Regions from separate parts of the Bacillus sp. JZ105 genome, predicted to be linked through region 4. Evidence: riboswitches for the same ligand, from Rfam matches in the RefSeq annotation. Region 4 holds a riboswitch; each other region holds the start of a gene.
What was found. A riboswitch is a leader RNA that binds a small molecule or an ion and turns the genes downstream of it on or off. The one in region 4 is predicted to bind S-adenosylmethionine.
Positions count from the first base shown of each region.

Region 1: it holds a riboswitch for S-adenosylmethionine, as region 4 does, so the genes downstream of both, M1D81_RS18455 (5-methyltetrahydropteroyltriglutamate--homocysteine S-methyltransferase) here and metK (methionine adenosyltransferase) in region 4, are expected to answer to the same signal.
Region 2: it holds a riboswitch for S-adenosylmethionine, as region 4 does, so the genes downstream of both, M1D81_RS05460 (bifunctional homocysteine S-methyltransferase/methylenetetrahydrofolate reductase) here and metK (methionine adenosyltransferase) in region 4, are expected to answer to the same signal.
Region 3: it holds a riboswitch for S-adenosylmethionine, as region 4 does, so the genes downstream of both, M1D81_RS07815 (DUF2292 domain-containing protein) here and metK (methionine adenosyltransferase) in region 4, are expected to answer to the same signal.

Region 1 is NZ_CP096387.1:3,575,644-3,579,834, forward strand. It holds gene M1D81_RS18445 (four-carbon acid sugar kinase family protein) at 1-1,109, shown strand, start outside; gene M1D81_RS18450 (gluconate:H+ symporter) at 1,159-2,478, shown strand; SAM riboswitch class I at 2,561-2,673, shown strand; gene M1D81_RS18455 (5-methyltetrahydropteroyltriglutamate--homocysteine S-methyltransferase) at 2,762-3,886, shown strand; gene M1D81_RS18460 (glycoside hydrolase family 1 protein) at 3,941-4,191, opposite strand, start outside.
Region 2 is NZ_CP096387.1:1,099,968-1,104,158, forward strand. It holds gene metH (methionine synthase) at 1-387, opposite strand, end outside; gene M1D81_RS05460 (bifunctional homocysteine S-methyltransferase/methylenetetrahydrofolate reductase) at 371-2,212, opposite strand; SAM riboswitch class I at 2,291-2,409, opposite strand; gene M1D81_RS05465 (YajQ family cyclic di-GMP-binding protein) at 2,491-2,982, opposite strand; gene M1D81_RS05470 (CvfB family protein) at 3,208-4,056, shown strand.
Region 3 is NZ_CP096387.1:1,537,528-1,541,718, forward strand. It holds gene pyrE (orotate phosphoribosyltransferase) at 1-543, shown strand, start outside; SAM riboswitch class I at 711-813, shown strand; gene M1D81_RS07815 (DUF2292 domain-containing protein) at 930-1,034, shown strand; gene M1D81_RS07820 (phosphoadenylyl-sulfate reductase) at 1,080-1,781, shown strand; gene M1D81_RS07825 (inorganic phosphate transporter) at 1,795-2,859, shown strand; gene sat (sulfate adenylyltransferase) at 2,917-4,053, shown strand; gene cysC (adenylyl-sulfate kinase) at 4,068-4,191, shown strand, end outside.
Region 4 is NZ_CP096387.1:2,782,294-2,786,484, forward strand. It holds gene M1D81_RS14255 (gamma carbonic anhydrase) at 1-7, shown strand, start outside; gene asnB (asparagine synthase (glutamine-hydrolyzing)) at 150-2,048, opposite strand; gene metK (methionine adenosyltransferase) at 2,197-3,399, opposite strand; SAM riboswitch class I at 3,595-3,729, opposite strand; gene pckA (phosphoenolpyruvate carboxykinase (ATP)) at 3,956-4,191, shown strand, end outside.

The DNA.
Region 1 (4,191 bases), 790 kb from region 4:
ATCAGGACTTCGTCATTATCAGCCGAGGGGATTCTACTCTTCGCGGACACTTTCCGCTTGAAACCGAAGTACTCAAAATGACCATTGAACAGCAAAGCTCCCGCCATTTCGATGGTGAAATCCTTCTTCCTTTTTTCCAAGAAGGTGGACGCTTTACGATCGACAATATTCATTACGTACAGGAAGGACATGAATTAATTCCTGCTGGTGACACAGAATTTGCAAGAGACCGCACATTCGGCTTTCAATCATCACATCTTGGAGAATGGATTGAAGAAAAGTCAGAAGGAATGTTCACAAAAGAGAACACGACCTACATTTCGTTAGCTGATCTGCGGGCTTTACGCATTGATCAAATCAAACAACAGCTCATGAGTGTGAAGGATTTCAAAAAGGTGGTTGTAAACGCGGTGGATTATGATGATGTCAAAGTCTTTGTCACCGCTCTCATTGAAGCCATTCAAGCAGGACAGCAGCTGATGTTCAGAAGTGCGGCGGCGCTCGCAAAAGTACTTGGTGGTATAGGGGATCAAGCCTTATTAACAAGAGATGACTTGATACAAGAAGAAAGCCCGCATGGTGGTCTTATTATGATCGGTTCTCATGTGAAAAAAACAACAGAACAATTACAAGCGCTTGAGCAAAATAAAAAGATGGCTTTTATTGAATTTAATACCCACCTCGTGTTAAAGCCTGATGCCTTTCGCGAAGAAATTAACCGCGTCATTCAACAAACTGAAGCACTGTTGGCAGCTGGTCAATCTGTGGCTGTTTATACAAGAAGAGAACGGCTTGATCTTGGAGATGATCGCCAAGAGGAAGAATTAAAGCTCTCTGTACAGATTAGTGATGCTGTGACAAGTATTGTCCAGCGTCTCACCATTCGTCCTAAGTATCTTATTGCCAAAGGTGGGATTACCTCCAGCGATATTGGGACAAGAGGCCTTAGCGTGAAACGTGCGACCGTGGCAGGTCAAATCAAACCAGGTATCCCTGTTTGGCAAACGGGAGAAGAAAGTAAATTCCCTTTCATGTCTTATGTGATTTTCCCGGGAAATGTTGGGGCAAAGGATACGTTAAAAGAAGCTGTAGACATACTTGAAGGATAAGGCATAGGGGGTGTTGCACCCCCTTATGCACCACAAAGGAGGAAAGATCATGTCATTAGTGTTTATTGGACTTGGCGTTTTGTTATTGCTGTTACTTATGGTTGTCTTTAAGTTAAACGCTTTCATTTCTTTGATTATTGTCTCTTTAATTGTTGCTGTGTTAGAAGGGATGACACCACTAGAAGCGATCGCTTCCGTCGAAAAAGGACTTGGCAGTACGCTCGGACATCTGGCACTCGTTCTCGGTTTTGGAGCGATGCTTGGGAAATTGATGGCTGATTCTGGCGGAGCTCAGCGGATCGCGATGACACTTATTGACCGATTTGGCATCGGAAAAATCCAATGGGCGACGATGCTGACTGGGTTTGTGATTGGAATTGCTCTATTTTATGAAACCGGATTCATTATCTTAATTCCATTGGTCTTTACGATCGCTCAGGCTGCAAGACTTCCTGTGCTGTATGTGGGTATGCCGCTCGTCGCTGCACTCATCACCACACATGGCTTCCTCCCTCCTCACCCAGGACCGACTGCCATTGCGAATGTCTTTCAGGCAAACATGGGACAAACCTTATTGGTTGGGATTATTTTAGCGATTCCTGCTGTTTTAGTAGGCGGACTTCTTTTTACGAGACTATTTAAAAAAGAGCAGTTGCACGCACATATCCCAAAGAACTTATTTAATCCAAAGGAATTCACAGAAGAAGAAATGCCTAGCTTCGGCATTAGCATTTTCACCGCTGTTTTGCCTGTATTACTTATGACATTCAGAGCATTTCTAGAAATTTTCTTCCCATCCTCCCCATTGCTGCCAACTGCTGAGTTTTTAGGCGAACCGGCGATTGCACTATTAATCTCAGTGCTGCTTGCCATCTACACGTTTGGGCTTGGAAGAGGAAAGAGCATGCAGGATGTGATGAAGTCCATCACGGATTCTATCGGCTCTATTGCTATGATTCTATTAATTATTGCAGGCGGCGGTGCCTTTAAACAAGTGCTCATTGATAGCGGCGTCGATCAATACATTGCAGGGATCATGCAAGGAAGCACACTTTCTCCCCTGCTTCTGACTTGGCTCATTGCTGCTGTCCTTCGTGTCTCTTTAGGATCAGCCACTGTCGCCGGTCTCACGGCGGCTGGTATTTCTGCACCACTGATTGGCCTGACGGGTGTCAGCCCTGAATTAATGGTGATCGCAACAGGTGCCGGCAGTATTACGTTCTCTCATGTGAATGATGCAGGTTTCTGGATTTATAAAGAATACTTTAACCTATCAATGGCTCAAACCTTTAAAACGTGGACATTGATGGTCACTGTGCTTTCACTTGTCGGACTAGCTGGTGTTCTTGTTGCTGATTTGTTCATGTAGGAAATTAAATTGTAAAAACCATTGACTTTTCCCTGAAAACGTTGAATAATTGTGTTTATTAAGAAAATTGAATCAAAAGGTAACCTTATTAAGAGTGGTGGAGGGACTGGCCCTGTGAAACCCGGCAACCGCTGTTCCTAGGAACAGAATGGTGCTAATTCCTTAAGCAAGCAGATGCTTGTTTGAAGATAAGGCAGAGTTCTCACAGTATATGATGCTCTTCCTTATCTAAGGAAGAGCTTTTTTATTTGATTTTTTAACCTGAAGAAAGAAGGGATTCAGCATGACACAAGTACAAACCATTGGAAAGAAAACAACAAAACCGCCATTCCGCGCAGATCAAGTAGGAAGTTTACTTCGTTCAGAGCGCATCAAGGAAGCACGCAAGCAAAAAGCAGACGGTACGCTGACAGCAGAGCAGCTCCGACAAATTGAAAACGAAGAAATTACACGTATTGTAGAGAAGCAAAAAGAAATTGGGTTAGAGGTTGTCACAGATGGTGAGTTCCGACGTGCATGGTGGCATTTTGACTTTCTTGAAGGACTCGATGGAGTTGAAGGATTTGAAGCAGATCAAGGCATTCAATTCCATAACACAACGACAAAAGCTAGAGGTATCAAGGTAACAGGCAAGATCGATTTTACAGATCATCCAATGCTGGAGGATTATCGTTTCCTTCACAGCATCGCTGGTGATCATACGGCTAAAATGACGATTCCAAGTCCGAATATGCTCTTTTTCCGTGGAAAGCTTGAAGAAGGAGTGTATGACAGCTTAGAGGAATTCCACCATGATGTGGCACAGGCATATAAGAAAGCAATCCGTGCTTTTTATGATGCAGGCTGCCGCTACTTGCAACTGGATGATACGGCATGGGCAGTGTTCTTTTCTGAAAAAGGCCATGAACAAATCAAAGCCTTTGGCCGAAAAGAAGATGAACTTCGTGAATCGTTTGCGAAGACAATCAATCAAGCTGTTGCCGACCGCCCAGAGGACTTGGTGATTACGATGCACATTTGCCGCGGTAACTTTAAATCAACTTGGGCAGCTGAAGGTGGTTACGAATCAGCAGCAGAAACAATTTTTGCCGGCTTAGATCTTGATGGTCTCTTTTTAGAGTTTGACGACGATCGTTCTGGCGGATTTGAGCCCCTTCGATATGTGAAGAACCCAAACCTTCAAATCGTACTAGGCCTTGTCACTTCAAAATACGGAGAGCTTGAGCCAGTTGAACAGATTAAAAAACGTATTGAGGAAGCTGCTCAATATGTAGACATTAACCAAATCTGTTTGAGCCCACAATGCGGATTCGCCTCAACAGAGGAAGGCAACCTGTTAACAGAAGAGCAACAATGGGAAAAGCTGCGTCATGTGATTGAGATTGCTGATCAAGTGTGGACTTCGTAGTCCCTCAAAGACAAAAAAAGACAAACCACAGTATGAGCGGTTTGTCTTTTTCTTTTATGCATCCAAATGTTCCCCATTTGTCGCAATCACTTGTTTATACCAGTCGAAGCTTTTCTTTTTCTTTCTATCTAATGTACCGTTTCCTTCATTATCACGGTCAACATAAATGAAGCCGTAGCGTTTTTTCATTTCAGCCGTTGATGCGCTGACAAGGTCAATTGGGCCCCAGCTTGTATAACCGATCAGGTCAACTCCATCTGCGATCGCTTCTCTCGCCTCTAGCAAATGGCTTCTGAGGTAATCAA
Region 2 (4,191 bases), 1.7 Mb from region 4:
CACAGATAATGTTTTCGTTGTCGGGCCCATTGCGCCTACAACAAAACGAGGCTGCTCCGGTGTGGAGAAACGGTCTGCTTCTGCCTTTGCCAGCTGCGCAGCTCGAACATTGAGTTCATAGGCAAGGTGGCCAAGCCCATATTCATCAAGAACGAGCTCTGTCGCGCCGAACGTATTTGTTTCAATGAGGTCAGCATTTGCTTCGAGGTACTCCCTATGGATCTTAGAGATGATGTGAGGGGCTGTCACATTCAAATACTCGTTACAGCCCTCATACTCTTCTCCGCCAAAGTCCTCTGCTGTCAGGTTGGCGTTTTGAATCATTGTGCCCATTGCCCCATCAAGGACGAGGATGCGTTTTTTGAGCTGTTCAGTGATAGTTGACATGGACGTTAGACTCCTTTTCTTTCTGATGGATGTAGGTGGTCAGTTCTGCTGTTAAATCTGATCGAAGGAAAGGAGTAATTAAATAAATGCCATTAAACAATTCGCAGGCTGTATCTAATAAAGAGCGGGCAATTGCTAAGCCTTCTGCTCGCTGCTTTTCTTTATCCTCGCCAGCTTTGGCCATAATGTCACGAATAGAATCAGATAATTTGATACCTGGAATTTCGTGATGAATAAACTCGGCATTTCGGCTGCTTGTTAACGGCATAATGCCGATATAAATCGGTTTATCCAAGTGGCGGCTTTCCTCATGAATTTTCACAAGCTGTTCCTCAGAATAAACAGGCTGTGAAATAAAATAATCAGCACCGTATTCGATTTTTTTCTCAAGACGTTTGACTGCTTTATCAATATGGCGCACATTTGGGTTAAACGCGCCAGCCACTGAAAAATTGGTCTTTTTGCCAAGGGGCTTTCCTGAGAAAGAAAGGCCTTCGTTAAATTGTTTGATGAGTCGAATCAAATCAAAGGAGGTTAAATCATACACAGATGTTGCACCTGGGAAGTCTCCAATTTTAGATGGATCGCCTGTGATCGCTAAAATATCGGTTAATCCAAGGGTGTCGAGCCCCATTAAATGAGATTGAAGTCCAATCAAATTACGGTCGCGGCATGTGATATGAACAAGAGAACGCATATCGAGCTGCTGCTTTAATAATGCGCCGCAAGCGACATTGCTAATGCGCGGAGTCGCAAGAGAATTATCGGCTAACGTCAATGCATCAATGCCAGCATCTTTTAATTCATTTGCAGCAACGAGAAATTTTTCGAAGTTCAGCTTCTTGGGCGGATCAAGCTCTACGATAATCGAACGTTTTTTCACAGCCAGCTCATCAAGACCTGGCTCAGTGCGCTGATCTTGGATGGAAATGATTTCTTCTTTTAACACCTTCACTTCTTTTTCAGTGATCGGTGCTAAATCTTTGACCGCTTCAGCCATTGCGCTAATATGCTGAGGTGTTGTTCCGCAGCAGCCTCCGATAATACGTGCGCCCTGATTTCTAAATTCAAGTGCACTTTTTCGGAAATAATCGTTATCGGTATCATAGACGAGTCTGCCTGCTTCAAGAGAGGGGAGACTGCTGTTAGGATAGACAGATAAATGCGAATTTTCCAAAAGTGGAACGCCTTCTAGTGCCTGAATCATGTGATAAGGGCCCAGCCGGCAGTTGATGCCGACGACATCTGCGCCAAGAGATGATAACTCAGATAAACCATCCTTCAGCGGCGTACCATCCTGCAAAACGCCTTGTTCATGCATAGAGACGTTCATGACAATCGGAAGAGTCGTTTCTTTGCGGGCAATTTGGAGAACAGCCTTTGCTTCTTCTATGTCATAATACGTTTCAAGCAGCAATCCGTCAGGTTCTTCATTTAATAGGATGTACAGCTGCTCTCTAAAGCTTCTTTTGATTTCTTCTATAGAGTAGGCATTTTTGTTAAACGTCCGAATGCCGCCAATTGTTCCGAGTACATAAGCAGAGCCTGCGGCTGCTTTTGCAATTTGTACCGCTTTTGTATTGATGCGTTTTGTTTCTTCCTCTAAGCCGTAGCGGGATAGTTTAATATAATTCGCGCCGTATGTGTTCGTTTGGATGATGTCAGCGCCAGCCTGCACATATGCCTCGTGAACGCGTTTCACTTCATCCTCTTTCGATAAATTTAATTCTTCAAAGCAGCGGTCAATGCCGTAAGAGTATAAAAGTGTTCCCATCGCTCCGTCAGCTATCAGTACGCGGTTTTGTAAGTCTTGTAATAGGCCCATTGTATTCCTCCTTATTTCTATGTAACAAAAAAAGCCTTCTGATAAGAAGAAGACTTTTTGGCTGTATCGTAATTCTTCTCCTTATCTTCCAAGCAGTTGCTTGCTGGATTTAGCACCTTGGTCATAGAAAATAAATTTCTACTACACCGGTTGCTGAGGCTTCACAGGGCCAGTCCCTCTGCCTCTCTTGATAAGAAAGCGATATGAACATGTCAATGAATTGAACTTCCATCAACTGTAACGAAAAATGCAGAAATAATCAATGGAAAATTTGAAATTTATCGAAAATTTATAAATTGGACATCAATCGGCAAATCAGCCTTGCGCATAAGAGAAATCACTTCTTGTAAATCATCTTTATTTTTCCCTGTCACACGCACTTGGTCATCCTGAAATTGTGATTTCACTTTGATACCAGACTGCTTGATGAGCGCGTTGATCTTTTTGGCGTTGTCTTGATCAATCCCGCTGATCAGCTTCGCACGCTGGCGTACTGTACCGCCTAGGGCATGCTCGGTTTTTCCGTAATCGATGTTTTTAGTTGGAACATTTCGTTTGATCAGCTTTGTCACAAGCACATCTTTTAGCTGCTCAAGTTTGAAGTCATCATCAGAAATGAGAACAAGCTCTTCTTTTTCGAGAGAAATATCACTTTTACTTCCTTTAAAATCATAACGGTTTTTAATTTCTTTCAATGCTGCCTGAACAGCGTTTTGCACTTCAGGCAGTTCAACCTTCGATACAATGTCAAATGAGCTTTCTTTTGCCATCACACATGACCTCCAAGTTTAGATATTGCGTCTATTTTATCATGCAAATAGCAGAAGAAGAAAACTTTATCAAAGAGTACAGCCGACAGCCGTATAAATCGTGTCCAGTTTGTCCACTTTAGCTAACAGAACTAGAGATGTTCATGCGGGAAGAAGTATAGTAGAATAGAGTGAATCAAAAGATGAACGAACGCTCTTTTATGGGCAGATAGGAAGGAAGAGAACATGAGACCAGGTGAGCAACTGACCTTGCAAATAGAGAATGAAATGGAATACGGCTACTTTTTGACAGACGGTGAAGATTCGGTCCTCTTACACCGCAGTGAAATGACAGAAGATATTGGAGACCGAGATGAAGTAGAGGTCTACTTATATGTAGATCATGAAGAAAGACTCGCTGCCACGATGAAAATCCCTACAATTAACGCACATACATACGGCTGGGTAGAAGTCGTGGACGTGGTAGAAGACATGGGCGCATTTGTTGATGTTGGGCTGTCAAAGGATGCACTTGTGGCGACAGAACACCTCCCGCCTTTTGAGGAAGCATGGCCGAAAAAAGGAGACAAACTCTACTGTATGCTGAAAGTCACAAGCTACGGCAGAATGTTCGCAAAACCAGCTACAGAAGACGTGATCAGTGAATTGTTCACTGAGGCACCAGAAACCTTAATGAACAAAGAAATCTCTGGAACAATCTATCGTTTAATTGCGACAGGTTCCTTTATGCTGACTGATACAGGCGTGCGAGGGTTTATCCATCGCACGGAACGAAAGGAAGAGCCGCGATTAGGATCGACCGTTACAGGACGCGTCATTGCAGTGAAAGAGGATGGAACCGTGAACGTTTCTCTGCTTCCTAGAAAACAGGATGCATTATCTGTCGATGCAGAAGAAATTTTAACCTATATGAGAACAAGAAACGGCGCCATGCCTTATTGGGATAAAAGTGATCCAGAGGACATCCGCGAAAGATTTCAAATGAGCAAGGCAGCCTTTAAACGAGCACTAGGTCATCTCATGAAAAATGATCTAGTTTACCAAAAAGAAGGCTGGACATACGAGAAAAAGTGAGCATTTGCTCACTTTTTTATTTTTGTCTTAAATAATGGATTTTTTCTATGAAAAAAGTCACGAAAAACCTTCACTATATCATTGAAACAACGACCCTCAAATCCGATAAAAAAGGAGTAAGGATGATAAAAGGAG
Region 3 (4,191 bases), 1.2 Mb from region 4:
ATCTATTGTGATAACCGCCTCACATTATCATATCCAGAAGTCAGACACGACATTGCGGAAGGTCTAAAAGATTTGATTCTCACTCATTTCAAGGGAGCAGAGGTTGTCGCGGGTACTGCAACAGCAGGCATTCCGCATGCGGCATTAGCAGCAGACCGCTTGAACATCCCGATGTGTTATGTCAGAAGTAAGCCGAAAGCACACGGCAAAGGAAATCAAATTGAAGGGGCCGTATCGAAAGGCCAAAAGGTTGTCGTCGTCGAAGACCTTATCTCCACAGGAGGCAGTGTGCTGGAAGTGGTTGCTGCTCTTCAAGCTGAGGGCTGCGAGGTACTAGGAGTTGCCGCAATCTTCACATACGGACTGCCAAAAGCAGCGGCCGCTTTTCAAGAAAAAAATATTCCATATGTCACCCTGACAGACTATGACACATTGACAGACGTGGCACTTGAACTGAAAGCGATTGAGCCGTCTGCGATGAACAAACTAAAACGCTGGAGACAAGACCCTTCCTCTGAATCTTGGATGGAAGAAACGGTCTGAAAAGTCAAAGTCCATCGTTAACAATTTTAAAGCTGTGCCTGCCCGCACGGCTTTTTTATTTGGGTAAAAATAGTAAAATAGACTCAAATTTTAATAAAAACTAATCCTATCAATAAAGTCGGGTTGACTTTTGTTTGAATTGTGTTAATATTTAAGACAAATTGAAACTCTTATCCAGAGAGGTGGAGGGACTGGCCCGATGAAACCCGGCAACCTGCGATTCGCAAGGTGCTACTTCCTGCAAAATGATTCTATTTTGAAAGATAAGGAAATTGCGAGCTTCCTCATCTTTCTTTCGGACTGAAAGAAAGTTTTTTTATTTTAACGGTGAGGAGGAAGAGGAGATGGAAGTGAAACAAAATCAGGATGAGGACTTAGTAAAGCATATGCAAGAACTGATTGGGGATATGAAATTCGGTTCAATTACGTTAATTGTTCAGGACGGTCAAGTGATTCAAGTGGAAAAAAACGAAAAAATTAGATTAAAGTAGTGCGGAAAATAGCAATATGAGCGGTACTCCGGAAGGGGAGAAATCATGTTAACTTATGAAAATTGGCAAGAGCCGTCCATTACATTTCAAGAGGATGATTTGTATAAAGGAGCCCTGTCTGTACTGAAATGGGCGTACGGTCATTATGGTGACCAGCTCGTATATGCGTGCAGCTTTGGGATTGAGGGCATTGTTCTGATTGATCTGATTGCAAAAGTAAAAAAAGATGCGAGAATTGTCTTTTTAGATACAGGTCTGCATTTTAAAGAAACTTACGACACAATTGATGCGGTAAAGGAAAGATATCCGGGTTTAGATATTGTACTGAAAACGCCTGAGCTGACGGTTGAACAGCAAAATGAGCAGCACGGTGATCAATTATGGAAAACTGATCCTCAAAGCTGCTGTCATATGCGTAAGGTCATTCCTTTGCAAGAAGCCCTGTCTGGTTATCCAGCATGGCTTTCTGGTTTAAGAAGAGAGCAGTCACCAAAACGAGCAGGGACGAATTTCTTAAATAAGGATGAAAAATTCAAATCAGTGAAAGTATGTCCCCTCATCCATTGGACGTGGAAGGACATATGGAGATATGCATCTAGAGAGGAACTTACTTATAATCCGCTGCATGACCAAGGATATCCAAGTATCGGCTGTGCACCGTGTACACAGCCAGCATTTACTGCAGATGATCTGCGTTCTGGCAGATGGTCAGGCACAGCAAAGACAGAGTGCGGATTACATGAGTAAGGGAGCATAATGTATGGAAATCGCCGCAATTTTATTTAGTCTATTCTTTGCTTTAAACATAGGCGCAAGCGGAGCAGCTGCTTCTATGGGCATTGCGTATGGATCAGGTGCCATTCAAAAGCCCATTTATGCACTCAGTTTTTGTGCAGTTGGGATTTTAGCAGGTTCAGTGATTGGCGGCGGTGAGGTCGTCAAAACGATCAGCTCTGGTATTATGCCAGAATCAGTCATTACACTTGAAATCGTTTGTATTATCATTGGTTCTGCTGCACTATCACTTTTCATAGCAAATCTGATGGCGATTCCTTTATCAACAAGTGAGGTCACAGTAGGGGCTGTAGTTGGTGTGGCAGTCGCATATAAAGTTTTGTTTGTGAAATCCATTTTAGTGATTGTGGCATTTTGGGTTATCATCCCGCTTTTCGCCTTTCTTTTTACCTTTGCTGTCGTCAAAATCATCAGAATGTTCCCTAAACGGAAGCTGTCTAAAAAAGGCACAGCTATTTTATCTGTCGTATTAATCCTCAGCGGATTTTTAGAGGCATTTTCAGCCGGTATGAACAATGTGGCAAATGCCGTCGGCCCGCTCGTCGCTTCAGGCGTTTTGTCAGTTGGGCAGGGAACACTTTACGGCGGAATCTTTGTCGCAGCAGGGGCCCTCTTGCTAGGTAGAAGAGTACTGGAAACAAACGGAAAGAAAATTACCCGCTATCAAACAGGCGAAGGGATTTTACTTTCGAGTACCGGTGCCGGGCTTGTCATCGTCAGCTCTATTTTTGGGCTGCCCGTTCCACTTACGCAAATCACCTCCTCGTCTATTATCGGGCTTGGAATGGCAAAAGGCGGGCCTAACATTTTTCACAAACATGTGGTGAAAAAAATGCTGAAAGTATGGGTGGTCTCACCTTTCTTATCACTCAGCCTATCGTATTTGCTTGTGAGCCTTTTCTTAAAAGGAGACTATTACTCTATCTTTATCATGATGAGTGTACTGCTTGCCTCACTTGGTGCGCTGAGTCTGATGAAAGCAGTCAAAAATGAAAGCAGCTCTATTCATGAACAGGGCGGCGGGATTTAACCATAAATCCGACTATTAACATCTAATAAATATGAACATTGAGAGGAAGATGAACAAATGAGTTTAACACCACATGGTGGCGTATTAATTAATCGAGTAAATGAAGAATATGATCTCAGCACGGCTGCGAAGGAAATTGAACTAGATGCGATTTCCTTTGCAGACCTTGAACTCATTGCAATTGGCGGATATAGTCCAATTGAAGGGTTTTTAACAAAAGCGGATTATGAAGCAGTTGTAAGCAATATGCGGCTAGCAAGTGGTGTCGTTTGGTCTCTTCCTATTACACTGCCAGTGACAAAAGAAAAGGCGGCGGAAATCCATCAAGGCGATATCGTGCGCTTATCCTACAATGGAACTGTATATGGGGTCATTGAAGTAGAGGATCAATACACACCAGATAAGGAAAAAGAAGCGGTGAATGTCTATAAAACAGATGACCGCAATCATCCAGGCGTGAAAAAATTATTTGAACGCGGCGATACTTACATTGGCGGAAAAATTACACTGACGAAACGCAGTGAAAAACCATTCCCTCAATTTACGTATGAGCCAGAAGAAACAAGACGTCATTTTCAAGAAAACGGCTGGAAAACCATTGTTGGTTTCCAAACGAGAAACCCGGTTCATCGTGCTCATGAATATATTCAAAAAACAGCACTGGAAACAGTCGATGGTTTATTTTTAAATCCTCTTGTCGGTGAAACAAAATCTGACGACATCCCAGCAGATGTAAGAATGAAAAGCTATCAAGTGTTATTGGACGGTTATTATCCAAAAGACCGCGTCTTTTTAGGTGTTTTTCCTGCTGCAATGCGTTATGCTGGACCAAAGGAAGCCATTTTTCATGCGCTAGTGCGGAAAAATTATGGCTGCACCCATTTTATTGTCGGAAGAGATCATGCAGGTGTTGGTGACTATTACGGCACATACGAGGCGCAGGAACTATTTGATCAATTTACAAGCGAAGAAATCGGCATTACGCCATTAAAATTTGAACACAGCTTCTACTGTAATACATGTGAAGCGATGGCCACACCAAAAACGTGTCCTCACGACAAAAGCGAGCATGTCATTCTTTCAGGTACAAAGGTTCGAACAATGCTGAGAAACGGTGAATTACCACCAAGCACGTTCAGCCGAAAAGAAGTCATTGAAACATTAATCGAAGGATTAAAAACGACGGTATCTTAATGGGAGGGTATGATATGAGCAACGAACATATCGTGTGGCATGATTCATCAATTACAAAAAAAGAATATCAACAAAAAAACAATCATACGAGCGGCATTATCTGGCTTACAGGTCTAAGCGGGTCAGGGAAATCAACGA
Region 4 (4,191 bases):
TCGTTAACATCATACGTGTATCTTCACTTTATCATGTTTTTTTCAGGATATTAAGCAATAACTATGAACCGCTTGTTATTTTACCCTTTTCCATCCCTTTCTATCATGACAAAAAAGGTTTTCAGCACAAAGCTGAAAACCTTTTTTCATTAACTGAAGATGACTTCTTTCGGTTGATGATTCAATTGCTCTGGATCAATACTGCGCTCGACATAAATGCTGTGCCAAATCATAAAGATCAGGACAGTCCAAATCTTACGGCTATGATCTGCTTTACCAGCACAATGTTCATTTAATAAATCAAGCACATACGCTTTGTTAATATATTCGTCAGTTTGACTGTTTTTAATGATGTCTTTCGCCCAAGCGTTCATCTCATTTTTCAGCCAATGACGAATTGGAACAGGGAAGCCCAGCTTCTTGCGGTTTAACACATGGTCAGGCACAATGCCTTCTGCTGCTTTACGCAATAAATATTTCGTTGTGCCATCTTTTGTTTTCAGCTCTTCTGGAATTTTAGAAGCTGCTTCAAATACGACCTTATCAAGGAAAGGAACACGAAGCTCAAGAGAATTCGCCATTGTCATCTTATCTGCTTTCAGTAAGATGTCCCCGCGCATCCACGTATGAATATCAACATATTGCATTTTGTTAATATCACTGTAGCCTGCACTTTCCTCGAAGTATGTCTTCGTCACATCACGATACGTAATGTTCGGATCATACTGCTTTAAGAGGTTTTTCTTTACTGGCTCTTCAAAGATTTTCGCATTACCGATATAACGTTCCTCTAATGGTGTACAGCCGCGGACGATAAAGCTTTTTCCTTTCATTCCTTCTGGCATTAAGCGCGCCAGACGAAGAAGAAGCTTTTTCAGCATAGATGGTACAGATTCAAATGGTTTAAGAGAAAGCGGCTCACGGTAAATATTATATCCACCGAACAGCTCGTCTGCTCCCTCACCAGAAAGAACAACCGTCACTTGTTTCTTCGCTTCCTTTGCCACGAAGTACAATGGAATCGCCGCCGGATCAGCTAAAGGATCATCTAAATGCCAAACAATTTTCGGAAGCTCATTCATATATTCCTCAGGAGAAATCACCGCGCTGAAGTTTTGTAAGCCAAGCTTATCAGCCGTTTCCTTCGCTACATCAACTTCACTAAAGCCATCCTGCTGGAAGCCAACAGAAAACGTCTTCAGCTCAGGATGAAATTCCTTTGCGACAGATACGATGAAAGAAGAATCGATACCACCTGATAGGAATGAACCAACAGGTACATCACTTCTCATATGAATTTTCACAGAATCATAGATTGCATCGCGGACTTCTTCAATCAGCTTTTGTTCTTGTGTTTGCTCAGGCTTGAATTGAACCTTCCAGTAAGTCTTAAATTCAATCTCCTGTCCTGGGCGTAAAGTAAACTGATGACCTGGCTCTACTTTGTGAACCTTTTGATCAAGTGTATTTGGCTCAGGTACGAACTGGAATGACATATATTGCTGTAAGGATGTCTCATCAAATAAAATGTTCTCGTTCACTGCCATCAAGCTTTTGCGTTCAGACGCAAAGTACACTTGCTCATCCATTTGTGTAAAATAAAGCGGTTTGATGCCAAAAGGATCTCTTGCGCCATATAATAATTGCGCTTCTTTATCCCAAATTAAAAATGCAAACATGCCGCGAAGCTTTGAAGCCGCTTCTTCTTTATAATGACGGTATGTGGCAAGAAGTACTTCCGTATCAGAATCTGTGCTGAACGTATAGCCTTTTTTCACAAGCTCTTCCTTCAGCTCCACATAGTTATAAATTTCTCCGTTGAAAATAATCCAATACTTTTCATCTTCATAAGAAAGCGGCTGCTTTCCGTGCTCAACATCTATAATACTTAAACGTCTAAATCCAAATCCTACATGCTCATCATGAAAGTAACCCTCATCATCCGGACCACGATGAACGATGAGACGATTCATTTGTTTAATTAGCTCTTCCTGTTCAGTAGTTTCGGACAATGGACGGTGATTAAATACACCAACAAACCCACACATATTATTGCCTCCACGTTATGTTATTTCTTAAAAGTAGACCTATAATTAGACAGTATTTTGTCCGATTTTGTTTCACATTTTTTCGCTTTTTGCAGATTTTTTTTTAATCAAAAGGAAAACCGCTTAAAATAAGCGGTTTTTTATGTTGTTATTGTCCCAATGCTTCTTTGCGAAGTGTATCGGCTTTATCCGTTTTTTCCCACGGAAGATCTAAGTCGTGACGGCCGAAATGCCCGTATGCAGCTGTTTGTTTGTAGATCGGACGGCGCAGGTCAAGCATTTTAATAATGCCAGCTGGACGAAGATCAAAGTTTGCACGAACCACTTCAATTAATTTTTCTTCAGAAGCTTTTCCTGTTCCGAATGTATCAATTGAAATCGATACAGGCTGTGCAACCCCAATTGCATAAGCAAGCTGTACTTCACAAGAATCTGCAAGGCCGGCAGCTACGATGTTTTTCGCTACGTAACGTGCAGCGTATGCCGCAGAACGGTCAACCTTCGTTGCATCCTTACCTGAGAAAGCACCGCCGCCATGACGAGCGTATCCGCCATACGTATCAACGATGATTTTACGTCCAGTTAAACCAGCATCCCCTTGAGGTCCACCGATCACGAAACGGCCAGTTGGGTTAATAAAGTATTTTGTCTGTTCATCAATCAGTTCACTTGGAACGACAGGACTGATGACATGCTCTTTTAAGTCACTTTGAATTTGTTCAAGCGTCACTTCTGGTGCATGCTGCGTAGAAATAACCACTGTGTCAATACGAACTGGTTTGTTTTGCTCATCATATTCAACTGTGACTTGTGTTTTTCCGTCTGGACGAAGGTATGCAAGTGTTTCATTCTTGCGTACTTCTGTTAAACGGCGAGATAATTTATGCGCTAGTGAAATTGGCAGCGGCATGAGCTCTTCGGTTTCGTTGTTAGCAAAACCAAACATCAATCCTTGGTCACCTGCACCAATCGCATCAATTTCTTCTTCAGTCATTGTTCCTTCACGTGCTTCAAGCGCTTTGTCTACACCTTGCGCAATATCAGCAGACTGTTCATCAATTGATGTAAGTACCGCACATGTTTCCGCATCAAAACCATATTTCGCACGTGTGTAGCCAATTTCCTTAATTGTGTCACGCACCGTCTTTGGAATATCGACATAAGTAGACGTTGTAATTTCACCGCTTACTAATACGAGACCGGTTGTAACAGAAGTTTCACAGGCAACACGTGCATTTGGATCTTTCTTTAAAATTTCATCCAAAATGCTGTCTGAAATTTGATCACAGATTTTATCCGGATGTCCTTCTGTCACTGATTCTGAAGTAAATAAACGACGATTTTGACTCATAATGGCTATTTCCTCCTGTACAAGACCACATCATCCCAAGATGAGGCCTCCAATATGATACGGAACTCGTTCCCTCTTATATTTGAAAACGTTTATATTAGAGATGTTATTGGCAATTTGTTCATATGATATCCCAAAAATAAAAAAACCATTTCCTTCATTGCGAGGAAAGGGTCTGAGATCGCATGCCTTTCACTCTTATCGCTCAAGGTGTTCTTGTACCTTGCATCAGGTTAGCACCTTGGTTTCTCAGCATTTTCATGCCTTTTTCATAAGAAACCGGTTGCTGGGCTTCATCGGGCCTGTCCCTCCACCAACTCGGGATAAGAGTATCCGTTCAATAAGATATCTTATCTTAAACCCTTGCGTCATGTCAATGCTTCATAAGAATTATCTCCCTCTTTTTTCTCCTCACCATTAGCATCACCAAAAAGCATATTTTCATAGCAGAAATGAAAAAACACACACAAAAATTTTTAAATAGTATAGACTATTATTATTAATGTGTTATACTAATCGAAACAAACAAATTCAACGGTAAAGGAAGGGTTTTTTTATGAACTCAGTGGATTTAAAAGAAGATTTGCAGTCATTGCTCTCATTAGAAAATACGCACCAAAATTTATCTGTTCCGAAACTTGTTGAAAAGATTTTGGCACGTAATGAAGGCGTTTTAACATCAACTGGAGCTGTCCGCGCTACAACGGGAGCCTATACAGGACGTTCGCCTAAAGATAAATTTATCGTCAAAGAAGAAAGCTCTGAACATAAAATCGATTGGGGTCAAGTAAA